One region of the Buttiauxella sp. BIGb0471 genome, then DNA from elsewhere that is predicted to be linked to it. Evidence: predicted binding sites of a transcription regulator. Region 1 holds the regulator's gene; each other region holds the start of a gene.
The links. The regulator LexA, encoded in region 1, represses DNA repair genes until DNA is damaged. The targets are predictions, from matches to a motif close to TNCTGTATGTACATACAGNA.

Region 1 (10,025 bases):
CGGCGTTTTCGCACAAGTTCATCGCAAACGTGGTTTTACCCATCGACGGACGCGCCGCCACGATGATCAGATCCGATTTTTGCAGACCTGCGGTTTTTTTGTTCAAATCCTGGTAGCCCGTATCCACGCCCGTTACGCCATCGTGGGGCGTCTGATAAAGCGTTTCGATACGCGAGACTGTCGCTTCGAGGATTTGGTCGATACTTTTTGGCCCTTCGTCTTTATTCGCGCGGCTCTCAGCAATCTGGAACACGCGGGATTCTGCGAGGTCGAGCAAGTCTTCGCTGGTGCGCCCTTGCGGGTCGTAACCGGCATCGGCGATTTCATTCGCCACAGAAATCATTTCACGAACTACGGCACGTTCACGCACGATATCGGCATAAGCGCTGATGTTCGCCGCACTTGGCGTGTTTTTTGATAATTCGGCCAGATAGGCGAAACCGCCCACGCTTTCCAGATTGCCCTGAAGTTCAAGAGATTCAGAAAGCGTGATCAGATCGATTGGCTTGCTCATTTCGAGCAAACGCTGCATCTCGGTGAAGATCATGCGGTGTGGACGGCTGAAAAAATCGTTAGCCACGACGCGCTCGGAAACGTTATCCCAGCGTTCGTTGTCCAGCATTAAACCGCCCAACACCGACTGCTCCGCTTCCAGAGAATGTGGCGGCATTTTCAGCCCTTCCATCTGACGATCGCGGGGTTCTTTCGGTTTGTTGAAGGGTTTATTTCCTGCCATAGTGAGGGAGTTACCAAAATCAGATAAGAGAGACGAGAGTTTACTCTATCTCCCTCCGAGGAAACAGAAGGAGTTCTCATGGCAACACGTATTGAATTTAGTCAACACGGCGGGCCTGAAGTGCTAAAAGTCGCGGAATTCACCCCAACGGCCCCCGCAGAACACGAAGTCCAAGTTGAGAATAAAGCGATTGGTATCAACTACATTGATACATACATTCGCAGCGGTTTATACCCGCCGCCGATGCTACCCAGCGGCCTCGGTACAGAAGCTGCGGGGGTCGTGACTAAAGTTGGCAGTGCGGTAACACATCTTAAAGTCGGCGACCGAGTGGTGTACGCGCAGTCCGGGCTTGGCGCATACAGCAGCATTCACAATGTACCCGCTGATAAAGCCGCAAAACTCCCTGACGCTATCTCTTTTGAGCAAGCTGCCGCGTCGTTCCTCAAGGGTCTCACGGTCTATTATCTGCTGCGTAAAACCTACGATATCAAAGCCAATGAAGTTTTCTTATTCCATGCTGCGGCCGGTGGCGTTGGGCTGATCGCATGCCAATGGGCGAAAGCGTTGGGTGCCAAATTAATCGGCACGGTCGGTTCTGCGCAAAAAGCAGAAAGCGCCAAACAAGCCGGCGCCTGGCAGACCATTAATTATCGCGAAGAGAATCTTGTCGAACGTGTAAAAGAGATAACGAACGGCAAAAAAGTCGCGGTGGTTTATGACTCGGTTGGGAAAGATACCTGGGAATCATCGCTGGATTGTCTTCAGCGCCAGGGTTTGATGGTGAGTTTTGGCAACTCTTCTGGCCCGGTGACGGGTGTGAATCTGGGCATTTTGAACCAGAAAGGCTCGCTGTATGTTACTCGTCCGTCACTAAATGGTTACGTGACCACGCGTGAAGAGCTTGAGGAAGCCTGCAACGAACTGTTCTCGTTGATTGCCAGCGGAGTAATAAAAGTCGATGTGTCTGATAACCAGAAGTTTGCCTTGAGCGATGCCGCTCTGGCTCATACAACGCTGGAGAGCCGCAGCACACAAGGCTCTAGTTTACTGATTCCATAAAAGAATTTGGGCCTCCCGAGGGAAGCCCATTCTTTTTTTTGTTCGCACGGTATGTAGGGTACAGCGCGATGAATTCGTGTTTTCGCAACCCGTTAATAATGTCAGGTTTGGTAAATAATTGATATCCCACGACCCGCAAACTTAGCCAGAAAGATGCGAGGTTGTGATCAACTCCGCAATACCTGAGCAATCTGCCGGGTTATTACAAACAAAACCTAGCGTTTGTCGGCAACCAATGACAGTGCATGTTCCACAACATCAATTCCGGCACCCGCTTTATGGGCGTTTTCGCTCAGGTACCGACGCCACTGGCGCGCACCGGGAATCCCCTGGAACAGACCAAGCATATGGCGAGTGACATGGCCTAAGTAAGTGCCGTTTGCCAGTTCACGCTCGATGTACGGGTACATGGCGCGAACCGCCGCAACGGTGTCGACTTCCTGCGAATCAATGCCAAAAATCTCACGATCAACCGCCGTCAGCAGGCCTGGGTTTTGATAGGCTTCGCGCCCAACCATCACGCCATCCATATGTTCGAGATGCGCTTTCGCTTCTTCCAGCGATTTGATACCGCCGTTAATCGACATCGTTAAATGCGGAAAATCACGCTTCAACTGGTAAACACGGGGATAATCCAGCGGTGGAATTTCACGGTTTTCCTTCGGGCTTAAACCTGAAAGCCAGGCTTTACGGGCGTGAATGATGAACATTTCACATTCGCCCTTCCCGGCAACCGTACCGATAAAATCACACAAGAATTCGTAACTGTCCTGGTCATCAATGCCGATACGCGTTTTGACGGTGACAGGGATAGATACCACGTCGCGCATCGCTTTAATGCAATCCGCAACGCGCTGCGCATCCGCCATCAGACATGCGCCGAACATACCGTTTTGCACCCGATCAGAAGGGCAACCGACGTTCAGGTTAATTTCATCGTAGCCACGTTCTTCAGCCAGTTTCGCGCATTGTGCCAGCGCGGCCGGGTCACTTCCGCCTAACTGCAAAGCGATGGGATGCTCGTCTTCGCTGTACGCCAGATAATCCCCTTTGCCGTGAATAATCGCACCGGTGGTCACCATTTCGGTGTACAGCAGTGTCTGGCTTGATAACTGACGCAAGAAATAACGGCAGTGGCGATCGGTCCAGTCGAGCATCGGTGCAATAGAAAAACGATGTGGCTGGAAAGGAGTCTGGCTGATTTGTGAGGACATAGGCACTGGCGTTTACGGGCTACGGTTAAAAAAGGGTCGGTACTATAGCATAATCCAACGGCCGGGTACGTGTTGTCCGGCCGTTGGCTTTCATCAAAACGTCATGCCCACTTGTAACCCTGCCCCCCACGTCTGGTCTTCGCCATATAAGCCCATTAAATCAACATGTACCAGGTCAAAGGGCGCAAATCCTACACCGCCGGTAAAGACATTACTTTCATGGGAACGCATATCTGCGCGATACCCCGCACGCACTGCAAGCCAGGGTAATGGCGAGATTTCAGCACCGACACCTGCAAATTGCGAATTATCTTCACTCTTAAAATTCTTGGTTTCGGTGAGATCGACATCCGTCGTCAGTACCACTAAATCACTGTGCCAGGCCACGCCCGTCGTGACCAATGGTCGAATCTGGTAAGTGTCTTTAAAGCCATCAACCACTTTGGTGTCGATATCACGTGACACCAGGTTTTGCCCGGTCAACCCAACAGTCCATGAGTCACCAAAATCTGCGGCAAGCCCTGCATCAATGTTGAAACCTGTGTCGGAATTACGGTAGCGGCTGTCGCTAATATCATCCTTCTTGTACTGATAAACAGAGGTGCTGTAGTTATAAAGCCAGGTTTTCTGCAACTTTGGCGTCACGCCAACTGAAACAGGCACACCGCCAAGATCAAATTTATGGGCAACTGCCACGCCGTAATCTGAAACAATCGCAGCTCGACCAAATCCTTTTGAGGTGAGATTGTTTAGATCGTTACGGTTCGGGATCACAGTTCCATTGGCGATACCATTCAGGTAGTCGAGGTCATGCTGGGTGATGTCTGAAGTCACTTTAGCTGTGCCGTACGCTTTCACGACGAATGCAAAAGGCAGCGTTTCATTTGGGATACTCACCGCTATTGCACCGCCAGCTTTTGCACGGGCCTGGTCGCCTTTCACATTCTGGAGCTGCCGGGATAAATCTGCCGCATCGTTTTGCATCTGGCGATATATCCCAGGATTCCGAATAATCTGCTGCAAGGGGATATTGGCATAATTCAGATAATCCTCAGCCGAATTGCTGATGTCATCGATATTATTTTGCAGGTTATCAGGGTCGGTAATTTGCATTCCGACAGCAGGAATCAGGAGCGCGGCGGTATCGCCTTGCTGGCTTTTGGTGAGTAACGCCGGGTTAATCAGGACTGCACTACTCCAGCGGGATGATGCAACGCCAGTGCCTCCCATCGCATCATTACGTGTCTCCGTCCATGTTCCCGCTGCATTCGCGTCATTTGCCATAAATAAAAAAGCAGCATTTAATGCCGCCAGGGTTCTGATTTTTATCATTTACTGCCCGCCTGTCTAACTTCAGTTTGAAGAATCGGCCCCTGTCAGTGCCAGACCAACAGGAGTGGATAATGCTGTGAAGAAAAGACTTAAAAGCGGGTGGTTTACCCCAAATGGCATCCCGCATTTATCCTGACGGGTTAATATTTCTTTATTTCCTATAGGGTTATTTATACTTTACCGTTCGTTTTTCGGGAAGGCAGACCATCATGCTGACCAAAGAATTGCGGCGGATGGTCAATCCAGCGATCTTTACGTTGTGCTGCATAAGAGGGGTTTAAGGGGTAGTAAATTCTGTTTTCAGCTTTATTGGCTTCGCCGACAATCAGCAGTCGAACTTCATGTTCGGTGTTATTAATAAAAGTATGGCAAACGCCTGTCCCTGCCGGGAAGCCGACACTATCTCCAGGTTCCAGCGCATAGAGGTGCCCGTTAATCCACACTTGCGGATGCCCTTCCAGTACATAAGCAAACTCTTCTTCACTACTTTCGGCATGGGGATAAGAAGTACGGCGGCCAGGCAACAAGCGTTCATGATGTATCCCCAGGCGTGTTAAACCCAGTTTACGAGCCAGCGGTGCGCCAATGGAAAATAATTCAGTGCTATCGGGATAGGTTGAATCATCTTCACCTTCCAGTTCTTTCCAGTGGCGAATGCAATCAGGTTTATTCATAACAAACTCCGGGATAGTCATCTCAAAAGGATGTGACCAGAATGGCGCACCATTCGGCGTTTTTTGCGCATTGTGGTAAAGTGTAGGGCTAATCTACAGGGGAATGCTGATGGACATCACGACTTCACAAAACGTGTTAGCGCAGGCTGAAAAACTATGCGAGCAGCGTAATGTGCGCCTGACGCCACAACGCCTTGAAGTACTGCGCTTGCTGACACAGCAGGCAGGTGCAATCAGCGCTTATGATTTGCTGGATTTACTGCGTGCCAGCGAACCGCAAGCTAAACCCCCGACGGTGTATCGTGCGCTCGATTTTCTTCTCGAACAAGGTTTTGTACACCGTGTAGAGTCAACCAACAGCTACGTTTTATGCCATCTTTTTGATCAACCGACTCACTCATCAGCCATGTTTATCTGTGACCGATGTGGCGTGGTGAAAGAACAGGGTGCGGAAGGCGTAGAAGATATTATGCAGCAGTTGGCAGCCGAGTTAGGCTTTGCTCTGCATCATAATGTTATTGAGGCGCATGGATTATGCAGTGCTTGTGCGGAGGTTGAAGCGTGTAGTCACCCGGAAGCGTGTGGGCATGACCATTCGATTCAGTCAAAGAAGAAGTCGCGTTAGGGGAATGGGTACGTCCGTGTACCTGGGCAGGGCTGAGAGTTAACACATCTGAGGGAAACTAATTACCAACGGTATTTGTTGCGAGTTTCCCAATCAACGACTTCTTCCTCTGCCTTATCCTTTTCATATCCATAACGTTCCTGGATTTTGCCGACAAGCTGATCGCGTTTCCCTTCAATGACGGTCATATCATCGTCAGTCAGTTTGCCCCATTTCTCTTTTACTGTGCCTTTGAACTGTTTCCAGTTACCGCCGATTTCGTCTTTATTCATAATAGTATCCTCATCGTTCGGTGAAAAATTACTAACAAAAATTACCATCGTCCGGGTGCTTCCGTTTGGCTGACACCCTGTTTCTGCTGGACGTGGAAATAATTGTAGTCAAGGATATGGCGGTATGGGGAAAACTAAGAATGTTTAACCTAACGGCTTAATCTTGAACATTGTTAAACCAGGTATTTTTCTGCCAGTGGCGACGCCAGATCCAGCCCAGCGACAAACCTCTTAGCGCAAGGAATACAGCTAACGAAAGCCACAACCCGTGGTTGCCTAAATACGGTACGGTAAACATCGACAGGCCAAAGCCCAACGCCGCGACAGCCATGCTATTGCGCATTTCAGTCCCTCGAGTTGCGCCAATAAACATGCCATCGAGCAAATAGCACCACACGCCGACAACGGGTAAAATTATCTGCCAATACAAATAGATATCCGCTTGCCGTTGCAGCTCAGCAATTGAGGTCAAAAGGGAAACAATTTGCTCACCCAATAAGGCATAAACGGCGGCGAATACCAGTGCGACTAAACCGGCCTGTCGACATGCAGCTCCCCAGACTTCGAGTAATTGCCCCCGATTTCTAGCCCCGTAAGCCTGCCCGGAATGTGCCTCAACGGCATAGGCAAAACCATCGAGCGCGTAAGCGGTGAAGGTCAGCAACGTCATTAGTACCGCATTCACCGCGACGATTTCGCTACCCAAACGCGCTCCAAAGATGGTCACGGAGGCAAAACAGATCTGTAATAACAGCGAGCGGAGCATGATGTCGCGGTTAAGCGCCAACAAACGCCGAACATTACCGCGCCACGCCTGTTTAAGCATTTCACCACTGATTCCACGCAGGCCCATGACCTTTTTCACCATTAGCAAGCCGATGATAAATGTGGCGTATTCAGCCGTGACGGTAGCGAGTGCTGCCCCCTGAACATTCATATGCAGCCCCATCACCAGCCACACGTCGAGCACAATATTCAGAACGTTACCGACCACTAACAAAATAACCGGCGCACGTGCGTATTGAACGCCCAGCAACCAGCCGAGCAAGACCAAATTAGCCAGGGAGGCCGGGGCACTTAGCCAACGAATCTCAAGAAAACGTCGCGCCTGAAAGAGCACGTCCTGATTACCGCCGACAATACGCAGAGCCAGCGAGATTAGTGGTTCGCGCAGCAAGACAATGGCAATACCCGCTCCGAGTGCCAGCAATAAAGGCTGAACCAGTGCGCGAGCTAAAGCGGAGGGGTTGTTTGCGCCAAAGGCCTGGGCGGTTAAGCCGGTGGTACTCATGCGCAGAAACAGCAATAACATAAACAGGAAGCTGGTAGCCGTCGCTCCAATCGCGACACCACCGAGATAAACAGGACTATCCAGATGACCAATAACAGCCGTATCGACAAGGCCAAGCAGCGGGACGGTAATGTTGGAGAAAATCATGGGTAAAGCGAGGCGCCAGAGCGCACGATCCGCTGTGGAGAATAATTGCATGACCTCTCCTGAAGGAGATCAAAGAGAATTAAGACAGTGATGCGTACTTAAATACGCATCACCTAAAGAGATTTTACAGCCAGTCGCCGTTGCGAATAACCCCAACAGCCAGCCCTTCAATCGAGAAGTTATGCTCACGCAGGTCAACCACTATCGGCTCGAATTCGCTGTTTTCTGGCAGCAGGTGAACGGTATTCCCTTGCTGTTTCAAACGTTTAACGGTGACTTCATCATCAATGCGCGCAACAACAACCTGGCCGTTACGCACATCCTGAGTTTTATGCACCGCCAGTAAATCACCGTCCATAATACCGATGTCTTTCATAGACATCCCGCTGACGCGCAGCAGGAAGTCGGCATTCGGTTTGAACAATGAAGGATCTACCTGGTAATGGCCTTCGATATGCTGCTGCGCAAGGAGTGGTTCACCCGCAGCGACGCGCCCAACCAGCGGGATACCGGTGATCTCTTCCACCAGCAAACGAATGCCACGCGAAGCGCCGGAAACAATCTCAATCACGCCTTTACGGGCGAGAGCTTTTAAATGTTCTTCCGCAGCGTTCGGAGAACGGAACCCCAGACGTTGAGCAATCTCGGCACGTGTCGGTGGCATGCCGGTCTGGCTGATATGATCCCGAATAAGATCAAACACCTCTTGCTGCCTGGTAGTTAACGCTTTCATTCCGCCCCCTGGGTGTTTATACAGTTATGCTGTGAGTATATACAGTTAAAGGCGAATTTGGAACCACAAATTGAGCAAAAAACCAGGCACTTAACTATTCTGGAAAGACTATCGCAAATGCTGCCAAAGCAGCGTGACCCAGGTAATTACTGCAAGGATAATGGCGATTAATACGGCGGCTGAGCCCATATCTTTCGCTCGCCCGGAAAGCTCGTGATAGTCAGTACCAACACGGTCAACGAGGGCCTCAATAGCGCTATTGAGGATTTCGACAATCATCACCAACACGACTGAACCAATCAGTAAAATACGGGTAATAGGGTCAACATCTAACCAGCAGGCAATAGCAATGGCGATGACAGCCGAAACGCCCTCCTGGCGGAAAGCAGCTTCGTTGATCCAGGCCGCTTTTAGCCCTTTCCATGAATAGCCTGCAGCTTTGATAATACGGGTAAGTCCAGTGGTACTACTCGCCATTTTGGGCAACCTTTTCAAATTATTTGCATCAATGCTTGTCAAAATTATAACGCCACAGAAATCTGGGTCAGATTCTGATATTCTTGCGGCGAATTTGCATCATTAACCTGAGGCTTTACATCGTTTATGTCAGGCTGGCCAAGAATCTACTACAAATTACTTAATTTACCATTAGGCGTTCTGGTAAAGAGCAAGTCTATTCCGGCAGATCCACAAGCCGAACTGGGCTTAGATCCCACACGTCCAATAATGTACGTGCTGCCCTATAACTCAAAGGCGGACTTATTAACGCTGCGCGCTCAATGCCTCGCGCATAACTTGCCCGACCCTCTCGAGCCGTTAGAAATCGACGGAGCGGTGCTGCCGCGCTATGTCTTTATCCATGGTGGGCCGCGTGTATTCACTTATTACACGCCAAAAGAAGAGTCGATCAAGCTGTTCCATGATTACCTCGATTTGCACCGTAGCAATCCCAATCTGGATGTGCAGATGGTGCCTGTTTCGGTCATGTTTGGCCGTTCACCGGGGCGCGAAAAAGGCGAAGTGAATCCGCCATTAAGAATGCTCAACGGCATTCAGAAATTCTTCGCCGTCTCCTGGCTTGGCCGCGACAGCTTTGTGCGTTTTTCCGCACCGGTTTCGCTGCGCCAGATGGCAACCGATCACGGCACAGATAAAAAAATCGCTCAGAAACTGGCGCGCGTGGCACGTATGCACTTCGCTCGCCAGCGTTTAGCGACTGTTGGCCCGCGTCTGCCGGTGCGTCAGGATCTGTTTAACAAACTTCTGGCATCAAAAGCTATCGCTCGCGCGGTAGAAGACGAAGCGCGTAGCAAGAAAATCTCCCATGAAAAAGCACAGCAAAATGCTGTCGCGCTGATGGAAGAGATTGCCGCCAACTTCTCTTATGAAGCCGTTCGTTTGACCGACCGCGTGTTAGGTCTGACGTGGAACCGTTTGTACCAGGGCATTAACGTTCACAACGCTGAGCGTGTGCGCCAACTGGCTCATGACGGCCATGAGATTGTCTATGTGCCCTGCCACCGCAGCCACATGGACTACATGCTGCTGTCTTACGTGCTTTATCACCAGGGGCTAGTTCCTCCGCACATCGCGGCGGGTATCAACCTGAATTTCTGGCCAGCAGGCCCGATTTTCCGTCGCCTGGGCGCGTTCTTTATTCGCCGTACCTTTAAAGGCAGCAAACTCTATTCCACCGTGTTCCGTGAATATCTTGGCGAGCTGTTTAGCCGTGGCTATTCCGTTGAATATTTTGTGGAAGGTGGGCGTTCCCGTACCGGGCGTTTGCTTGACCCGAAAACCGGCACGCTGTCGATGACCATTCAGGCCATGCTGCGCGGCGGTACTCGTCCAATTACATTGGTGCCGATTTACATTGGCTACGAGCATGTAATGGAAGTGGGGACTTACGCCAAAGAACTGCGTGGAGCGACCAAAGAGA
Region 2 (10,025 bases), on a different contig from region 1:
TCATACATTGGAACAGAACAGAAAATGAAATAAAGCGTGGCTGACATTATTGCTATCATGACGACAGCAGCACCACGATATAGTAGCCATTCTAAAATAGTTTCTCTATTCATGTCTTTCTAAGGTCCAGTTTTTGTAATCGATGTTTTTGCATAGTTTTAAGTCAGTAACATAAAAAGCACCGAGCTTTTCCTGAGGGCAGTTGTGGTAAGGTGTAAACATCAGGCCGATGGGAATTAAAAATGCGATGATGAAACCTGAAAGGGTTACAAACGCAATGACTGGCGTAAGGATAATACCAATTGCTGTTTGGGTGGTGGGCGGCTTTATCCCTTTTGTGACAAGTACGCGAAGACCTAGGAATATACCGTAGACATAAACAGGAATTCCTGCTGCCCCAGCTATAGCTTTAGTATGGTAAACGATAATTTCGTCATGCATATATAATGAGTGAAGGTCATACATTGGTACGGAGAAGAAAATAAAATAAAGGATGACTGACATGATTGCTATCATGACGACAGCAGCACCACGATACAGTAGCCATTCTAAAATAGTTTCTCTATTCATGTCTTTCTATCTTCCAGTTTCTGGGTTCGATGTTCTTACAGAGTTCTAAATCAGTGACATAATAATTGCCGAGTTTTTCTTGCGGGCAATTGCTATAAGGCGAAAACGCCAAACCGATGGGGATTAGGAAAGCGATGATGAATGATAAGAAAGTTACAATGACACAAACACCGCTACAGACCTTACCGATAGAGGTTTGTGTTGTAGGTGGTTTAACTCCTTTGGTAAAAAATACTCGAAGAGCAACGAATATAGAATAGATGCAAAGAGGTATGGCACCCACACAAGCGACAGCTTTAGCATGATAAACGATGATCTCATTATGTAATAATAATGATCGGAGATCGTACATTGGTACGGAGTACAATATGAAATAAAGTAATGCATACATTATGAGAATCAAAACGACAGCAGCGCCACGATACAGTAGCCATTCTAAAATGGTTTCTCTATTCATGTCTTTCTAAGGTCCAGTTTTTGTAATCGATGTTTGTGCATAGTTTTAAGTCAGTAACATAAAAAGCACGGAGATTTTCCTGAGGGCAGTTGTGGTAAGGTGTAAACATCAGGCCGATGGGAATTAAAAATGCGATGATGAAGCCTGGAATGGTCGTCATTACAAAAAATGGCATGAAAATAACGCCAATAGCTGTTTGCTTGGTGGGTGGCATTACTCCTTTTGAGAAAAGCACACGAATGCCCGCACATATACTATAGATATAAATAGGGAGCCCGGCCGCACCCGCCATACCTTTAGTATGGTATGAGATAATGTCACCATGCAAATATAATGACCATAACTGATCTATCGTGTCGTCGATAAATAAAATGCAATAAACTATCGCAGACATTATTAAGATCAAAATAATAGCAGCACCTTTATAGAGTAACCACTTTAAGATAGTATTTCTGCTCATTTTTAGTCCGATGTATTCGCGAGTAAGTTTAAAAATGAAGAAGAATGTTGTTGATTCCAGTCTTTCATTCGTTGTTCTTCTGCTAGTGCTATACGAATTTTTTCTTTTAGACTTACCGATAGACCTACTTTATCGTCTAGGATATTTAATCCTGCATTCAGGATGATTCCTACCCCTATAACTACAAAAGTTGTAATAATTACTGGCGCTCCCAGTAAAACAAATATCCCACCCACAACCCCAAGCACCACACTTGACACAATAATCTTTGCCACGTCCATCGTGACATCAACCAGAAAATCAACAAGATCATAATGTGATTTAAATATCAGTTCCACCGCTCGCCAGGCAAGTGAGCAACAAATACAAAATTTAGTGCCTTTAACAATTGAAGTGCCGAGTCCACGTATTCCAATCCCCATTTCCAGTATTTGTGGATTGCGTAAACTATAACGAGTGCCATTGAGAACACGCCGCAATGCAGGGTAGCCTGTTAACTTAATATAATCCGTTCCGCCTAAACGGCATTTTAGCGCTCTGATTCCCAGTGACTGGAATCTGATAACGAGTTTTCCAAATTCATTATGGTATGTCATCAATTTACTGGCAGTTCGAAAGCCATCCAGACCGTCTTTGATATTCCCGAGCCCAGCCCGGTAAGAAAACATATAATCAACCTTGCCGAGAAGTTCATCCACAACATTCTGCGCTTCATCCAGCGTAAGCAACATGATGTAGTGGCTTTCTGTAATAAATGAACCATTCATTACAGCCATATCACGCATTGCGGGGTTCATGCTGGGAAAGGAGCTAAAGGTATGCTCATCTAACAAATAGTCTTTGGGTTTATGCGGCCTCAGTTCTGACATGACTTATTCCCTTTATCATGGTTTCTTAAGAAATATGTTTTAAACAGAAGGTTTTCAGATTCTGTTCTTAAGAATAAAGGGATGCAAATTATTTATAGTATCAATCCGGTTATTAACTATTTATATAGTTAATGTCCATTCTGTAAATTATTGATTAAATATATAAGCCAATAAAAATATGTAACAGGCTATAGAACTAAGTTCCCTTTACTTAAACCCACCTCCACTTTCGGATGTAATAAATAACCCATACACCAACGTGTTGTAAGGCGACAGGATTAAAAAACAGACTCAAGAGTGTGAGCCAGTACACTTACTATGATTGTGGGTGCGCCCTGGCGACACCAGGGCGCACTCTATTATTTCTTTGCCCCGTAACGCTCGAACCAGCGCAACATGCGCTGCCAGGCATCTTTTGCTGATTCTTCATGGTAGCTCGGACGATAATCTGCATTGAAGGCATGACCTGCTTCGGGATAGACGATAATTTCTGCGTTAGCATTCGCTGCGCGTAACGCCTGGCGCATGGTTTCTACGGTATCCAGCGGTATTCCCGTATCTTGCCCGCCGTAAAGTCCGAGTACCGGTGCATTAAGGTTGATAGCCACATCGACCGGGTGATGTGGAGAATTCAGCGATTTTTCTCCCACCAGTTTACCGTACCAGGCGACCGCCGCTTTCAATTGTGGATTATGCGCGGCGTATAACCATGCGATACGTCCGCCCCAACAAAAACCAGTCACCATCAGGCGGTGCGCATCACCGCCATTTCTCGCTGCCCAGTTGGCTACGTGATCGAGATCTGCCAGAACTTGCGCATCGGGAACTTTAGAAACCAGCCCGCTAAACAGCGTCTGAATATCAGCAAAATCATTAGGATCGCCCTGGCGGAAGTAGAGTTCCGGCGCAACAGCAAGATAGCCTTCTAACGCCAGACGACGGCAAACATCGCGAATGTGTTCATGTACACCGAAAATTTCCTGCACCACAATTACGATGGGTAAAGAGCCTTCAACACCTTTCGGCCGGGCGTGGTAGGCGGGCATATTTTCGCCCTGAGTGGGAATAGATGTTTCCCCTGCCAGAACTCCGTCGTCCGGGGTATGTAATACAGTGGAAGCAAGAGGGGAGGCCGCGGGTGCAAAATTTCCGCCCGGCGATTGACCTGATTGTTGTTCTTCTTTCATTGTCATTATCCTTTTTTAATAGCGCACAGCGGTAACTATAGCCAACCCCGTGCAAATTGAATGAATTTGGGAGTGGTTCGGTGCCTGTTGTTTAGGTATAAGCGCAATGAATGAATACCTGCATAAATGTGATTTTCATCACTATTGCAGTTGAAAATAATGTAACTTGTTTCATTCAAAGTGAAATGCGTCACGAAATTCTTTGCCGGGGTTCTGTACAGTACCTCTAAGCAATGCAAGCCAACCTATTAAACAGAGGAGTCTGTTATGTCCAAGTCTGATGTTTTTCACCTCGGCCTCACTAAAAGCGACCTGCAGGGTGCAACACTTGCCATCGTCCCGGGCGACCCTGAGCGAGTTGAAAAAATCGCTGTACTGATGGACAAGCCGGTCAAATTGGCTGCCCACCGTGAATTTACTACCTGGCGTGCTGAGTTAGACGGCAAGCCAGTGATCGTCTGCTCAACCGGTATCGGTGGCCCGTCTACTTCTATTGCTGTGGAAGAACTGGCGCAACTGGGCATTCGTACCTTCTTGCGTATTGGCACGACCGGTGCGATTCAGCCACATATCAACGTCGGTGATGTTCTGGTGACTACGGCTTCTGTGCGCCTTGATGGTGCCAGCCTGCACTTCGCGCCAATGGAATTCCCAGCGGTTGCTGATTTTGCGTGTACCACCGCTCTGGTTGAAGCTGCGAAATCTATCGGCGCGACCACGCACATTGGCGTGACGGCGTCCTCCGATACTTTCTACCCAGGCCAGGAGCGTTACGACACCTTCTCAGGCCGCGTAGTGAACCGCTACAAAGGCTCCATGGAAGAGTGGCAGCAGATGGGCGTGATGAACTATGAGATGGAATCCGCCACACTGTTGACCATGTGCGCAAGCCAGGGTCTGCGTGCCGGTATGGTTGCAGGCGTGATTGTAAACCGTACTCAGCAAGAAATTCCTAACGCTGAAACCATGAAGAAAACCGAAAGCCACGCGGTGAAAATTGTGGTCGAAGCGGCTCGTCGCTTAATCTAATGCCCCAAAGCCGGTGCAAGCCGGCTTATTTTTACGCTTTGCGTAATGCCTCGCAGGAAATCCCTTTTCATCTGGACATTTATACAGCAGAATTTTATTTTGCTGATGCCTGGTATGACTTTGTGGGAGTGACTGTGGATATTTCTATTTTATTCGGGCTCGGTATTGCGCTGGTGGGTGTTCTGACTGGCTGGTTGCTGGCAAGTTTGCGCGCAGCACAGCGGCAATCCGCACTGTATGAAGAGCAGCGAGAAATCTACGGCGAACTCACTGCTGCCCGGCAAGAATTGCAGCAAAACCAGCACTGGAAAGAGGAATGCGAGCAACTCAATCGTGAATTACGCACGCAGCTAGAAATCAACAGTGCGCAGGAAGCGGACATCCGTGAGCTTTCCACATTGCTTGAACAAACCCGTCTTAATGCTGACGATAAACATCGCCAGATGCTTAATAGCGAACAGCGACTCAGCGAACAATTTGAAAACCTCGCCAACCGAATCTTTGAACAAAGCGGCCGAAAAGTTGAAGAACAAAACCGCCAAAGTTTGAATGGCTTGCTGTCGCCATTGCGCGAACAACTGGATGGCTTTCGCCGCCAGGTGCAGGATAGCTTTGGTCAGGAGGCTCGCGAGCGGCACACGTTAACTCATGAGATCCGCAACCTTCAGCAGCTAAATGCTCAGATGGCACAAGAGGCGCTAAACCTCACCAAAGCCCTGAAAGGGGATAACAAAACGCAGGGTAACTGGGGTGAGGTCGTATTGACCCGCGTACTGGAAGCATCCGGTTTACGTGAAGGTTATGAATACGAAACTCAGGTGAATATCCAGCTCGAAAATAACAGCCGTATGCAGCCAGATGTCATCGTACGTTTGCCGCAAGGCAAAGATGTGGTGATCGACGCCAAGATGACGCTGGTGGCCTATGAACGTTATTACAATGGCGACGACGAGTTAACGCGAGAAAGTGCGCTCAATGAACATATTGCAGCGATGCGTAATCACATTCGTATGCTGGGCCGCAAAGATTATCAGCAATTACCGGGTTTGCGTTCGCTGGATTATGTGTTGATGTTTATCCCCGTCGAACCTGCATTTTTACTGGCGATTGACCGCCAGCCTGAACTCATCAGCGAAGCGCTGAAAAATAACATCATGCTGGTTAGCCCAACCACATTGTTGGTGGCATTAAGAACCGTTGCCAATTTGTGGCGTTATGAGCATCAAAGCCGGAATGCGCAACAAATTGCCGAACGTGCCAGTCGGCTATATGACAAAATGCGCCTCTTTGTTGATGATATGTCGGCGATCGGCCAGAGCCTCGATAAAGCGCAGGATAACTTCCGGCAGGCGATGAAAAAACTCGCTTCGGGACGTGGCAATATTCTCGTGCAGGCCGATGCGTTTCGTGGCCTGGGCGTTGAGGTTAAACGTGAGATTAATCCAGATTTGGTCGAGCAGGCCAGATTTGAAGAAGACGATAATTCAGCTAGCCACGAGCATGAATTAGATGAAGAAAACCTGGATGAGAACAATTTGGATAACAGACATATCGTGGGTGAACGCTAAACCCAGGTCAAGCGCATGGCTTGAAGCATAGGGCTTTAGGCCTCATTCTGTTACACTTCACAAACATTTTTTGGACAAGCAGGCATTGAGATGGTTGAAGAATCCCAGGAAACAACACACTTTGGTTTTCGCACTGTAGCGAAAGAGCAAAAGGCCGATATGGTCGCTAATGTGTTCCACTCTGTGGCCGCAAAATACGACGTAATGAATGATCTGATGTCATTCGGCATCCATCGCATCTGGAAGCGTTTCACCATTGATTGCAGTGGTGTCCGTCGTGGTCAGCGTGTACTCGATTTAGCGGGAGGCACCGGTGATTTAACCGCTAAATTCTCCCGTCTGGTCGGTGAAACAGGCGAAGTGGTTCTGGCAGATATCAACGACTCAATGCTGAAAATGGGCCGTGAGAAACTTCGCAACATCGGTGTGGTTGGCAATGTGAACTATGTTCAGGCTAACGCCGAAGCTCTGCCATTCCCGGATAACTTCTTTGACTGCATCACTATCTCTTTCGGTCTGCGTAATGTGACAGACAAAGAAAAAGCGCTGCGTTCTATGTATCGCGTATTAAAGCCGGGCGGTCGCCTGTTGGTTCTGGAATTCTCCAAACCGATTATCGAACCCCTGAGCAAAGCCTACGACGCTTACTCGTTCCATATTCTGCCGCGTATCGGTGAAATCGTGGCACAGGATGCAGAAAGCTACCGTTATCTGGCGGAGTCGATTCGCATGCATCCGGATCAAGAAACGCTGAAAGCGATGATGGAAGATGCGGGCTTTGAAAACACCACTTACTTCAACCTGACTGCTGGCGTTGTTGCTTTGCACCGTGGTTATAAATTCTGACAGGGAGTTCGTGATGCCTTTTACACCTCTGATGACTGCTGGGATTGAAAGTGTTCTCAATACCTTTCTCTGGCGTGACCGGGGATTAAAAGCGGCACGTCAGCGCTTAATGGGTAAGGTGTTACGCGTCGAGCTCAAAGAGTTCGCTTCTCCCCTCGTTTTAGTCTTCAGCGAGCAGCAAATTGACGTGTTAGGTCAATGGGAAGGTGAAGCAGATTGTGTGGTGAAAACCGCTCTTAGCACTCTGCCAAAACTGCGTGACAGGCAACAGCTTACTGCGCTGATTCGTAGCGGTGAGTTGGAAGTGGAAGGCGATCTTCAGGTCGTTCAGAATTGGGTCGCGTTGATGGACCTTGCTGAATTTGATCCGGCAGAATTATTGGCTCCGTATATCGGAGACATTGCTGCAGAAGGCATCGGCAAGGTGATTCGCGGCGGCAGTAAGTTGCTAAAAAAAGGCTTCAGCCGTAACCAACAATACCTTTCAGAAGCGATTACTGAAGAGTGGAAGATGGCTCCAGGCTCGCTGGAAGTCGCATGGTTTGCTGAGGAAACGGCAGCAGTCGAACGTCAGGTCGAAGCACTCGTTGCGCGACTGGAAAAACTGGAGAACAAATGACGCCTGGAGAAATTCGCCGCCTCTATTTCATCGTTCGCACTTTCTTGAGTTACGGTTTGGATGAGCTGATCCCGCGTATCCGCATTACGCTGCCGTTACGTATCTGGCGACGTATGCTTTTCTGGATGCCAAACCGTCATAAAGACAAACTCCTCGGTGAGCGTTTACGCCTGGCATTACAGGAACTGGGTCCGGTATGGATTAAGTTTGGGCAGATGCTCTCAACTCGTCGCGACCTGTTTCCACCGCAAATAGCTGACCAGCTTGCCATGCTCCAGGACCGTGTTGCGCCCTTTGATGGAGCATTAGCAAAACAACAAATCGAACAAGCGATGGGCGGTATTCCTGTTGAGACCTGGTTTGATGATTTTGATATCACGCCGCTGGCGTCGGCTTCCATAGCCCAGGTTCATACGGCTCGCCTGAAAGAAAATGGCCGTGAAGTGGTCATTAAAGTGATTCGCCCGGATATCCTGCCGATTATTAGAGCCGATATGAAGCTTATCTATCGCCTCGCGCGTTGGGTGCCGCGGCTCTTGCCTGATGGTCGCCGTTTGCGTCCACTGGAAGTGGTGCGTGAATACGAAAAAACACTCATTGATGAGCTGAATCTTCTGCGTGAATCTGCGAACGCTATTCAGTTGCGCCGTAATTTTGAAGACAGCCCAATGCTATATGTGCCGGAGGTGTTCTCTGACTATTGTAGCCAGGACATGATGGTGATGGAGCGCATCTACGGCATTCCCGTTTCTGACATTGCCATGCTTCACAAGCAAGGCACTAACATGAAATTGTTGGCAGAACGTGGCGTGCAGGTGTTCTTCACTCAGGTTTTCCGCGACAGTTTCTTCCATGCTGATATGCATCCTGGCAACATCTTTGTGAGCTATGAGCACCCGGAAGATCCGCAATATATCGGTATCGACTGCGGCATTGTTGGCTCGCTCAACAAGGAAGATAAGCGCTATCTGGCAGAAAACTTTATTGCTTTCTTTAACCGTGATTATCGCAAAGTGGCTGAGTTGCATGTGGACTCTGGCTGGGTGCCTCCCGATACCAACGTTGAAGACTTTGAGTTTGCGATTCGTACTGTTTGCGAACCTATCTTCGAGAAACCACTGGCAGAGATTTCTTTTGGTCACGTATTGCTGAACCTGTTTAACACGGCTCGTCGCTTTAATATGGAAGTTCAGCCGCAGCTTGTTTTGCTGCAAAAGACGCTTCTTTACGTTGAAGGCCTCGGAAGACAGCTTTATCCAGAACTAGATCTGTGGAAAACAGCCAAACCTTTCCTGGAAGACTGGATCAAAGATCAGGTTGGAATACCGGCACTTATTCGCACCCTTAAAGAGAAAGCGCCGTTCTGGATTGAAAAAATGCCAGAACTACCGGAACTGATGTACGACAGTTTGCGCCAGGGTAAACAATTACAAAATAGTGTTGATAAAATAACGCGTGATTTACAACGTAATCAGGTTCGTCAGGCACAATCGCGCTACCTGTTCGGCATCGGTGCGACGCTGATGATAAGCGGCACGTTATTACTCATTAACAAGCCTGAATGGGAATTTATGCCCGCCTGGATAATGGCTGGCGGCATTGTGACCTGGTTGATTGGCTGGCGGCGCTCGGCCTGAGTTGTTTTTAATCGTTTTTAACAGACAACGTGCGGTACAATACAGACCGTTATTCTTTTTATCACTGTGACATTGAGGCAACATTATGGGTGGTATCAGTATTTGGCAATTGTTGATCATTGCCGTGATCGTCGTTCTGCTTTTCGGCACCAAAAAACTCGGTTCTATCGGCTCTGATTTGGGCGCATCCATCAAGGGCTTTAAAAAAGCCATGGGTGACGATGAAGAAAAAGAGAAAGATAAATCCGTTCAGGATGCTGATTTCACAGCGAAAACGCTTGCTGATAAGCAACCTGGCGAAGTGAAGAAAGACGAAGCAAAGAGCAACGATAAAGAGCAGGTGTAAACCGTGTTCGATATTGGTTTCGGCGAGCTGCTACTGGTATTCGTTATTGGCCTGATTGTTCTCGGGCCACAACGTTTGCCTGTGGCCGTTAAAACGGTTGTTGGCTGGGTGCGCGCGCTGCGTTCACTTGCGGCAACCGTACAAAATGAACTGGTTCAGGAACTGAAAATCCAGGAGCTGCAAGACAGCCTGAAGAAGGTTGAAAAAGCGAGCATGGATAACCTGACTCCGGAGTTAAAAGCCTCTATGGATGAGCTGCGTCAGGCGGCTGAGTCTATGAAGCGCTCGTACACGCATGAGCCTGAGAAGGCGAGCGACGAGGCTCATACCATCCATAACCCACTGGTCAAAGATGCCGAGGACAGTCACGACGGTGTGACACCTGCAGCGGCTGCGCATCAGGCTAGTGCGCCTGAAAAAGTGCCTGAAACTGCAAC
Region 3 (10,025 bases), on a different contig from region 1:
CGGGTCGAGATTATGACGCTTAGCGACATCGACATAAGCTGCAACCGCATGCTGAGTTTGCTCGCCGCTGTAGCGCGTGAAACGGCTAAACAGCGTGTTGCGTGCGCCAGCAGGTTTCGCCCCATTCAGGTACTTCCCGGTCAGCGTACCGAAGCCCAGGCAGGAATAAGCCATCAATTCGACACCTTCGCGCTGGGTAATTTCAGCCAGTCCCACTTCAAAGCTGCGATTCACCAGACTGTACGGGTTCTGGATGGTAACGATGCGTGGTAAATCATGCTTTTCAGCCAGTTGCAGGTAGCGCATCACACCCCACGGCGTTTCATTGGAAACACCGATATAGCGGATTTTCCCGGCACGCTGGAATTCGGTCAGTGCTTCGAGCGTTTCCAGCAGAGTGACCGGGACGGCGTTATCGGTCCAGGTGTAGCCCAGTTTGCCAAAGCAGTTGGTGGCACGTTGTGGCCAGTGAACCTGGTAAAGATCGATATAGTCGGTTTGCAAACGCTTCAGGCTGGCATCCAGCGCATCACGGATATTGCGGCGATCCAGAATTTGGTTTGGGCGAATGCCGGCATCGTTGTTGCGGCTTGGGCCGCTGACTTTGGTGGCGATAACCAGCTTTTCACGATTAGCGCGCTGCTTTAACCAGTTACCGACGTAGGTTTCTGTTAACCCCTGGGTTTCCGGGCGAGGTGGCACCGGGTACATTTCTGCCACATCAATGAGGTTTACGCCCTGATGGACGGCGTAATCAAGCTGTGCATGAGCGTCGGCTTCGCTATTTTGCTCACCAAACGTCATGGTTCCCAGCCCTAGCGTACTTATTTCAAGAGAGCTGTGGGGGATACGGTGATATTGCATAGCCGCTTTCCTTATTCTTCTGACTTATCAGCCAGGCACGCGCCCGACAAAAAATGGACTATAAACATGGCAGAGGGGAAGCAAAAGCGGAAGGGGGTAAGCGAAGAAAAAGTGTTACAGGCCAGCGAGGCGCCGACCTTTATATGCTGGATTTATTAACGTTCGATAATTTGTGAAACATCATCGCGGTTGATCTGCATCTCGTTGCCTTGCTGATCGCGATAACTCACTAAACCCGTGTCATCATCGACCTGCGGTTTTCCGTCAGTCAGAATCATACGGCCATCTTTGGTTGCCATCACGTAATCGCTGCTACAACCTGAAACCGCAAATGCCAGACCGACAGCGGAAATTAGAACTGCCCATTTTTTCATCATTATTCGCCTCGTGTGGTATGGAATGACATATATAGTCTAGTAATAACTCGACAAAGCGCAGAAGGTAAGCAGTAAATTCTTAAAAGAAACAGAGGGGAAGCGAGAGCACCTCCCCTGAGACGGTTAAAGCGGGTTCTTTTTGTTGCGGATAAGATTCAGTGTTTCTACGGCAATTGAGAAGAACATCGCAAAATAGATGTAGCCTTTCGGCACATGAATATCGAAGCCTTCCAGAATCAGTGTAAAGCCGACCAGCAACAAGAATGACAGCGCCAGCATTTTTACCGAAGGGTGGCGTTCTACAAAATCACCAATCGATTTGGCAGCAAACATCATGACCATCACCGCAATCACAACCGCTGCCATCATAATGAACAGATGATCGGACAGACCTACTGCGGTAATCACCGAGTCCAGGCTGAAAATAATATCCAGCAGCATGATTTGCACGATAGCGCCGAAGAAAGAGTGAACGTTTGTTTTTAGGCTCTCTTCTTCACCTTCGATGGACTCGTGAATCTCTTTGCTCGCCTTCCAGATTAAGAACAAACCGCCCAATGCCAAAATAAGATCTCGTGCCGAGAATTCATGGCCCATTACGGAAAACAGCGGGTGAATTAAGTGCGTCATCCAGGCAATAGACGCCAGCAAGACCAGACGCATTATCATCGCCGCACCGAGCCCAAGACGGCGTGCTTTCGCCTGCTGCGCTTTAGGCAGCTTCGCCACAACAAGAGAGAGGAAGATGATATTGTCGATACCCAGTACGATTTCGAGAATCGTCAGAGTGCCTAGCGCCATCCACGCGTTAGGATCGGTAACCCATGCAAACAACATTAAAAAAATCCTGCCTGAAAATTTAAAACGCCAATTATAAACGCCAGCTTAGAACTGGGTGCAAGTTAAATGAATCTACAACGAGAAATGATTAGCCAGTAAAGCGGCGGTAAAGTTCTTTTTCAGGTAAAAACCGCGAGGTAACGTCAGAATTGGTGCGCCATCTGCCCCGATGGCATCGGTTAGCGCCTTGCTGTTAGCCGCTTTTGGGCGCAACTGTAGAACTTCACCATGGCGGGCCGTGATGCGCTCAACTTGCCCGAGCACAATCAAATCCATCAACTCTTCCCAATCCATGCGTAACTGTTGCTCTTCTTCTTCGGACGGTGCCCACAGCAACGGTGTGCCGATATGCCGCTCAGCAAGCGGGATTTGCCGTTCACCTTCGACAGGGATCCACAATACGCGTTTCAATTTGTGGCGCACATGGCTGGTTTCCCAAACCACTCCGGTGTTACCGGTGAGTGGCGCAACACAGACAAACGTAGTTTCCAGCGGGCGACCGAACCTATCCACCGGGATAGTTTTAAGCTCAATCCCCAATGCGGCGAAATCTTGCTCAGGTTTGCTTCCGGCGCTGGCACCCAGCCAAAGTTCAAGCAAAACGCCGATCCAACCTTTGTCGCGCTTAAGATCGTTTGGGATCGACAAGTTGGCCAAAGCCGCTAACTCACCCAGCGTAAAGCCGGCCAGCTTCTGGGCTTGGGCCAGTAAAATCTGTTCATTTTCTGGAGGGTTAAGTAATGGACGTAGAGCTTGCATTGTGCCTGGCTGTTGATCGGTTAAAAAATAAGCGTGGTTTACCCACAGTGTGGAAATAGTTTAGCGTGTCGGGGATAAGAATGACAATCTACTGATTTTGAATCATTTTTATCGATTAAAATTGTCATATCTGAATCCTGCAAAAACCTTTTCCCATTCTGGTCACCGGGAATGAACAGGATCTTACACCGGGTTATCCACAGAAAAATGGGATAACTGGTAAAAAAGCTCACTACTGGTTCGATTTACAGCCTTGACTGAGGGGTGAAACCCATTTTTTCACCAGATTGTGACTAACTTGTTGGCACAATCTGTGGATAAAAACGTCATTGGTCGATCTTTCATCAATCGAAGATCTCCATATGTGATGATCATCACGCTACAAGGCTGGAAGAGAATTGATGTTGATTTATTTCATTGAAATTAATCAATATTTTATTTGTGCTTTGAAAGCGTATTTTAGAGTTATCCTAAGTTGTCCCGAGAGTATTAGGTAGTTCTTCACAGTTATATCCACAGAAAAAGTGAATAAACTGCCGGTTCCAAATCCACTAATGTTTATAACTCGGTCAAATTTTGTGAGTTATTCAAATGTTATTCCTTCAGGCAACCGTTACACAGTGGTTTACCGTCTAGCGCTTGTATGAAACAATCGCCCTAATCTAAGTTTGTTTTGAGGTAGTCCGGTGATCGATGATGATGGCTACCGCCCGAATGTTGGTATCGTAATCTGTAATCGGCAGGGTCAAGTGATGTGGGCCAGGCGTTTTGGTCAACATTCCTGGCAGTTTCCGCAAGGTGGCATCAATCCTGGCGAATCCCCGGAACAGGCAATGTACCGGGAACTTTTCGAGGAAGTGGGGTTACAGCGAAAAGATGTCCGAATACTCGCCTCGACCCGAAACTGGTTACGTTACAAGTTACCTAAACGTTTGGTGCGTTGGGACACAAAGCCGGTTTGTATCGGCCAGAAACAAAAATGGTTTCTCTTGCAGTTGATAAGCAGCGATAACGATATCAATATGCAAACCAGCAGTACCCCAGAGTTTGATGGCTGGCGTTGGGTCAGCTATTGGTATCCGGTTCGTCAGGTCGTCTCGTTTAAACGCGATGTGTATCGTCGGGTGATGAAAGAGTTTGCAAGCGTCGTAATGCCGCTACAGGAAGTTACGCCACCACGTAATAACGCGCCTGCATGGCGACGTAAAAGAGGTTAATTCACGCGAAAAATGCTCACCCGTTTGCGAGAAATAGTCGAGAAGGTTGCCAGCGCCCCGCGCCTCAATGAGGCGCTGGATATTCTGGTTACAGATATCTGCCTTGCGATGGACACCGAGGTATGCTCGGTTTATCTCGCAGATCATGACCGGCGTTGCTTTTACCTGATGGCGACGCGCGGCCTTAAAAAGCCGCGCGGTCGAACCATCACCCTCGCATTTGATGAAGGCATTGTCGGGCTGGTAGGGCGCCTTGCAGAGCCGATAAACCTTGCCGATGCGCAAAAACACCCAAGTTTTAAATATGTTCCCGCTGTAAAAGAGGAGCGTTTCCGCGCGTTTCTCGGGGTTCCTATTATTCAGCGACGCCAATTGTTGGGCGTGCTGGTGGTTCAACAGCGTGAGCATCGTCAATACGATGAAAGCGAGGAGTCCTTCCTCGTCACACTCGCCACTCAAATGGCAGCCATTCTTTCTCAATCACAGTTAGCCGCGTTGTTTGGCCAGTATCGCCAGACGCGAATTCGGGCATTGCCTGCATCGCCAGGGGTGGCGATTGCCGAAGGTTGGATGGACTCGACGCTCCCATTAATGGAGCAGGTATCTGAAGCGTCAACGCTTGATACCATACTTGAGCGTGAGCGCCTGACCGCTGCCCTTGAAGAGGCTTCCAATGAATTTCGTCGCTACAGCAAACGCTTTGCGGCGGGAGCGCAGAAAGAAACGGCAGCAATTTTTGACCTCTATTCACACCTGTTAACCGATGCCCGCCTTCGCCGTGAACTGTTCGACGAAGTAGATAAAGGCTCTGTTGCTGAATGGGCGGTTAAAAAAGTCATCGAAAAGTTTGCGGAACAGTTCGCAAGTTTAAGTGACAGCTACCTGAAAGAACGAGCAGGCGATTTACGCACGCTGGGTCAGCGTTTGTTATTCCATCTCGATGACACCATTCAAAGTCCCAATACCTGGCCTGAACGTTTTGTATTGGTGGCGGACGAGTTATCCGCAACAACACTTGCCGAACTTCCGCAAAATCGCCTTGTTGGGGTGGTGGTGCGCGATGGTGCGGCAAATTCCCATGCTGCAATTATGGTGCGGGCGCTCGGCATTCCAACCGTTATGGGCGCTGATATTCAGCCTTCAGTGCTGCATCGCCGCACATTGGTTGTCGATGGTTATCGTGGTGAATTGCTCGTTGACCCGGAAACGGTGTTGTTGCAGGAATACCAGCGTCTCATCACCGAAGAGAACGAACTGACTCGTCTGGTTGAAGACGACGTTGATAGCCCTGCCGCGCTGAAAAGCGGCGAGCGCGTCCAGGTCATGCTGAATGCAGGTCTTAGCCCGGAGCATGAGCAGCAACTTGGCGGCCGTATCGATGGAATTGGTCTATATCGCACCGAAATTCCCTTTATGCTGCAAAGTGGTTTTCCGTCAGAAGAAGAACAGGTCGCCCAATATCAGGGCATGTTGCAGATGTTTAACGAAAAACCGGTCACGCTGCGAACGCTTGATGTCGGTGCTGATAAACAACTGCCGTACATGCCTATCAGTGAAGAAAACCCGTGTCTGGGCTGGCGAGGCATTCGCATCACGCTGGACCAACCGGAGATTTTCCTGGTGCAAGTGCGCGCCATGCTGCGTGCCAATGCTGCGACCGGCAACCTGAGCATTCTTCTGCCGATGATCACCAGCATTGACGAAATTGATGAAGCGCGTCGCTTGATTGACCGTGCGGGGCGTGAAGTGGAAGAGGTGCTCGGTTATGAACTGCCTAAACCGCGTATTGGTGTGATGGTTGAAGTCCCTTCCATGGTCTTTATGCTGGGGCATCTTGCCAGCCGTGTTGATTTCATCTCGGTTGGCACCAATGACCTTACGCAGTATTTGCTGGCAGTTGATCGTAATAACACTCGCGTGGCAAGCCTGTACGATTCTCTGCATCCGGCAATGCTACGAGCGTTGAACCATATTGCCAAAGAAGCGGAACGTAACGGGATCGATCTTTGTTTATGTGGCGAAATGGCAGGTGACCCAATGTGTGTGGCACTGCTGGTTGGCATGGGTTATCGCCATTTATCGATGAACGGTCGTTCGGTGGCTCGCGTCAAATATCTGTTGCGCCACATTAGCCTCGAAGAAGCACAACTTCTCGCACAGCGCAGCCTTGAGGCGCAGCTTGCGACGGAAGTGCGCCATCAGGTCGCGTCCTTCATGGAACGTAGAGGGATGGGTGGGTTAATTCGCGGCGGGCGCTAGGCACCTGGCCCATCAGGCATTACACATCTTTTACAAGATCCTCGACTTAACCCTTGAGCCCTTTGTGCTATGATCCGCTCCCTTCGGAGCGCATCTGCACAGATGCGTACTTGCAACCCATCGTCTATTTTCGATGGGGTAACAATGGTTTGTGGTGACAGATGAATAGTGGCTATCTGCATTTCCCTGAATTTGACCCGGTGATTTTCTCCATCGGGCCAGTCTCTTTGCACTGGTATGGTGTGATGTACCTGGTCGGCTTCGTGTTCGCCATGTGGCTTGCGGGTCGTCGTGCTAATAAGCCTGGCAGTGGCTGGACGAAAAACGAAGTCGAAAACCTGCTGTATGCAGGCTTCCTTGGGGTATTCCTCGGTGGGCGTCTTGGTTATGTCTTCTTCTACAATCTGCCATCTTTCCTGGCCGATCCACTCTACCTGTTTAAAGTGTGGGACGGCGGCATGTCCTTCCACGGCGGCCTGGTCGGTGTCATCTGCGTAATGATATGGTTTGCGCGCCGAACCCATCGTTCCTTCTTCCAGGTTTCTGATTTCATAGCGCCACTGATTCCATTTGGCTTGGGCGCGGGTCGCCTTGGTAACTTTATCAATGGCGAGCTGTGGGGGCGTGTTGACCCGAACTTCCAGTGGGCGATGCTGTTCCCAGGTTCCCGCAGCGAAGATATCGGTCTGCTGGCGACTCACCCTGAATGGCAGTCGCTCTTTAACACCTACGGTGTTTTGCCGCGCCACCCATCTCAGTTGTATGAAATGGTTCTGGAAGGCATCGTGCTGTTCATCATCCTGAATCTGTTTATCCGTAAACCACGTCCGATGGGGTCTGTATCTGGCCTGTTCCTGATTGGTTACGGTGCGTTCCGTATCATCGTCGAATTCTTCCGCCAGCCAGATGCGCAGTTTACCGGTGAGTGGGTGCAGTACATCAGCATGGGGCAAATCCTTTCGATTCCGATGATTGTCGCTGGTGTGGCAATGATGGTTTGGGCATATCGCCGTCGCCCCCAGCAACAGCTTTCGTGAGGAAATATGAAACAGTATCTTGATTTGATGAAACATGTGCTGGAAAACGGCACGCCAAAAGATGACCGTACCGGTACCGGCACATTGTCGATTTTCGGTCATCAGATGCGCTTCAATCTGCAAGATGGCTTCCCACTGGTTACCACTAAGCGTTGCCATTTACGTTCCATCATTCATGAGCTGCTGTGGTTCCTGAAAGGTGAGACTAACGTTGCTTATCTGCATGAAAATAATGTCTCCATCTGGGACGAATGGGCGGATGAAAACGGCGATTTGGGGCCTGTGTACGGTAAACAGTGGCGCTCATGGGCAACACCTGATGGCCGCTATATTGATCAGCTGACTACCGTTATTAACCAACTGAAAAACGATCCCGACTCACGCCGTATTATTGTTTCGGCGTGGAACGTGGGTGAGCTGGATAAAATGGCATTGGCTCCTTGCCATGCGTTTTTCCAGTTCTACGTGGCGGATGGCAAGCTTTCCTGCCAGCTTTATCAGCGTTCATGCGATATATTCCTTGGCCTGCCGTTTAATATCGCCAGCTACGCTTTACTGGTGCATATGATGGGGCAGCAATGCGAGCTGGAAGTGGGTGATTTTGTCTGGACAGGTGGTGATACCCACTTGTACAGCAACCACCTTGAGCAGACTCGTTTGCAATTAACGCGTGAGCCACGCGCATTGCCGAAGCTAGTAATCAATCGCAAACCAGAATCACTGTTTGATTACCGTTTCGAAGATTTTGAAATTGAGGGTTACGATCCTCATCCGGCAATCAAAGCTCCAGTCGCTATCTAACGGTTAATAACCTGCCATAACCGGTGCCCTATGTGCGCCGGTTTTTTTTACCTCAATTTCGGCTTTGCGATCCTGTTTCCAGCAGTTCTGCAATTCTACGCAACAATAAAACTTCCCTTCGAGAAGCCTCGAGAAACGAGTTATTGCTGCTGGCGCGTAATTTCGCAGCTGGCACACTCCCACCATGAAAACAAAACAGTCTGGCTTCAGCCTGATAGAAATGATGATAGTCATTGTCATTGTCGCAATGCTCAGTGCTGGCGGTGTCTACGGGTGGCAACAATGGCAGCAACAGCAGCGCTTGCGGATAACCACTCAGCAGATTCGACATTTACTTGAACAGTTACGCAGCGATGCAAACTGGAATAATCGCGACCATTTGCTTGTGGTGAAGCGCTCAGGAAAATCGTGGTGTCTGGCAAGCAAAATGAATGCAGGGAGTGTCTGTAACGCAAGCCAACGCTGGTCATTGCTACAACCATTTGCTGATGTCGATATTGCAGATACCACGCCGGGAATTGGGTTTTACGGGCTTAGGAACACAGCGTGGCCGGGTCATATCACGTTACAAAGCTCCGCCGGAAAGTGGCGAGTTATTCTTTCAACGCAGGGAAGAATTCGCGTCTGCGAAGTTAAAGGGAGCAACAAATGCAGCTAAACCAACAGGGCTTCACAATACTTGAAACGCTTATTGCCATGGCCTTGAGCAGTCTTGTTTTGCTTGGGGCCGGGAGGCTATTTCCAGTGCTTCAGCAGGCGGTATTACTACAGTATCAGAAAGAGACACTGCAAGAATCGCTCTGGCAACTGGCATTCAGTTTAGGTAAACAGCTTCAACGCGCGGGCTATTGTCATGGAAGTTGCCAGGGTGAGGGGCTGGTTATACGCAAAGAGGGCGAGTGTGTCTTGTTGCAATGGGACAATAACAGCAACGGACGCTGGGAACCGTCTGGCCATACCGAAACTGAATTAACCGGTTATAGACTTAATGGCAACAACCTCGAAGCTTTGCGCGGTGCTTCCAGTTGTGAAGGCAGTGGTTGGGAGAAAATCTCCGATCCCGCATCAATGATGATACAAAAATTCTCTGTTACCCGTCTGGCTCGCCACTCACTGCCACCGTTGCTAGTTATCGAGCTGGTTGCCGCTTTTAAAAAAGAGCAAAGCCCTGTGTCTTTGCGCCATATCGTTGTCGGTTATAACCTGTGAATGGGCAATCTGAGAAAGGTAACGCTACCCTGGGCTTTGTGCTGCTGTTGTTTGCCTTAGGAATATTAATGCTGAGCGGGTTGCAGCAGCAGCTAAATCAACAGCGCTACCTGGTCGCAAGCGAAATAGGGTTTCTTAAACAATATGCTGCCGCTGTGTCAGCACAGGCCTGGGGTAGTCAGCTATCCTGGCCGTCGACACCAACCTGGCAGTGCCAGCAACAGTCAGACCAGGGCTGGAATGCTTGCATACTAACGGTGGGGAAAAATGAATTTCTGATGGCGGCTTACGGGAATTTTCCGGGGCAACAATCACCAGTAACTCTTTGGCTGTGGGGTACGTTGGATAACTCACGTTGGATATCAACTCCCCATGGTTGGCTCGACTTTTGCCCTTTAACGGATGCTTCCCGATGCCAGTTACCCCAATGAAATCAAGACAGCGCGGCTTTAGTCTGATTGAAGTGCTGTGTGCTATGGCACTGTTTTCGGTCGTTATGTTGGCATTAATGGGCTACCACCGGGTTCTCCAGCAGGGTTTTCAGTCGCAATGGCAATTTCGTCAGCTCTGGCGCTTAGCTGTAGAAATGGGGGAACCTGAATCGCCTCTGCCCACAAATGAATGGAGAGTCAGCCAGCAGCAGACATCGACGGCAGGATGTG

Region 2: the regulator LexA is predicted to act here: its motif matches at 4,642-4,661, upstream of rmuC (DNA recombination protein RmuC).
Region 3: the regulator LexA is predicted to act here: its motif matches at 3,074-3,093, upstream of mutH (DNA mismatch repair endonuclease MutH).

The regions. Positions count from the first base shown of each region.
Region 1 is NZ_JANUEU010000010.1:28,894-38,918, forward strand. Features, by position in the region: gene dnaB (replicative DNA helicase) at 1-736, opposite strand, end outside; gene M2371_RS20905 (quinone oxidoreductase) at 815-1,798, shown strand; gene dusA (tRNA dihydrouridine(20/20a) synthase DusA) at 2,014-3,012, opposite strand; gene M2371_RS20915 (conjugal transfer protein TraF) at 3,106-4,344, opposite strand; gene M2371_RS20920 (cupin domain-containing protein) at 4,515-5,018, opposite strand; gene zur (zinc uptake transcriptional repressor Zur) at 5,128-5,643, shown strand; gene M2371_RS20930 (CsbD family protein) at 5,706-5,915, opposite strand; gene dinF (MATE family efflux transporter DinF) at 6,073-7,404, opposite strand; gene lexA (transcriptional repressor LexA) at 7,478-8,086, opposite strand; gene M2371_RS20945 (diacylglycerol kinase) at 8,195-8,563, opposite strand; gene plsB (glycerol-3-phosphate 1-O-acyltransferase PlsB) at 8,690-10,025, shown strand, end outside.
Region 2 is NZ_JANUEU010000009.1:58,913-68,937, forward strand. Features, by position in the region: gene M2371_RS20650 (hypothetical protein) at 1-113, opposite strand, end outside; gene M2371_RS20655 (hypothetical protein) at 106-570, opposite strand; gene M2371_RS20660 (DUF1240 domain-containing protein) at 563-1,027, opposite strand; gene M2371_RS20665 (hypothetical protein) at 1,020-1,487, opposite strand; gene M2371_RS20670 (hypothetical protein) at 1,490-2,356, opposite strand; gene M2371_RS20675 (dienelactone hydrolase family protein) at 2,716-3,543, opposite strand; gene udp (uridine phosphorylase) at 3,811-4,572, shown strand; gene rmuC (DNA recombination protein RmuC) at 4,707-6,140, shown strand; gene ubiE (bifunctional demethylmenaquinone methyltransferase/2-methoxy-6-polyprenyl-1,4-benzoquinol methylase UbiE) at 6,231-6,986, shown strand; gene M2371_RS20695 (SCP2 domain-containing protein) at 7,000-7,605, shown strand; gene ubiB (ubiquinone biosynthesis regulatory protein kinase UbiB) at 7,602-9,242, shown strand; gene tatA (Sec-independent protein translocase subunit TatA) at 9,328-9,588, shown strand; gene tatB (Sec-independent protein translocase protein TatB) at 9,592-10,025, shown strand, end outside.
Region 3 is NZ_JANUEU010000003.1:168,897-178,921, reverse strand. Features, by position in the region: gene M2371_RS11635 (NADP(H)-dependent aldo-keto reductase) at 1-864, opposite strand, end outside; gene M2371_RS11630 (YgdI/YgdR family lipoprotein) at 1,020-1,238, opposite strand; gene M2371_RS11625 (TerC family protein) at 1,365-2,078, opposite strand; gene mutH (DNA mismatch repair endonuclease MutH) at 2,154-2,840, opposite strand; gene rppH (RNA pyrophosphohydrolase) at 3,527-4,057, shown strand; gene ptsP (phosphoenolpyruvate--protein phosphotransferase) at 4,070-6,316, shown strand; gene lgt (prolipoprotein diacylglyceryl transferase) at 6,478-7,353, shown strand; gene thyA (thymidylate synthase) at 7,360-8,154, shown strand; gene M2371_RS11595 (prepilin peptidase-dependent protein) at 8,339-8,812, shown strand; gene M2371_RS11590 (prepilin peptidase-dependent protein) at 8,803-9,363, shown strand; gene M2371_RS11585 (YgdB family protein) at 9,360-9,794, shown strand; gene M2371_RS11580 (prepilin-type N-terminal cleavage/methylation domain-containing protein) at 9,791-10,025, shown strand, end outside.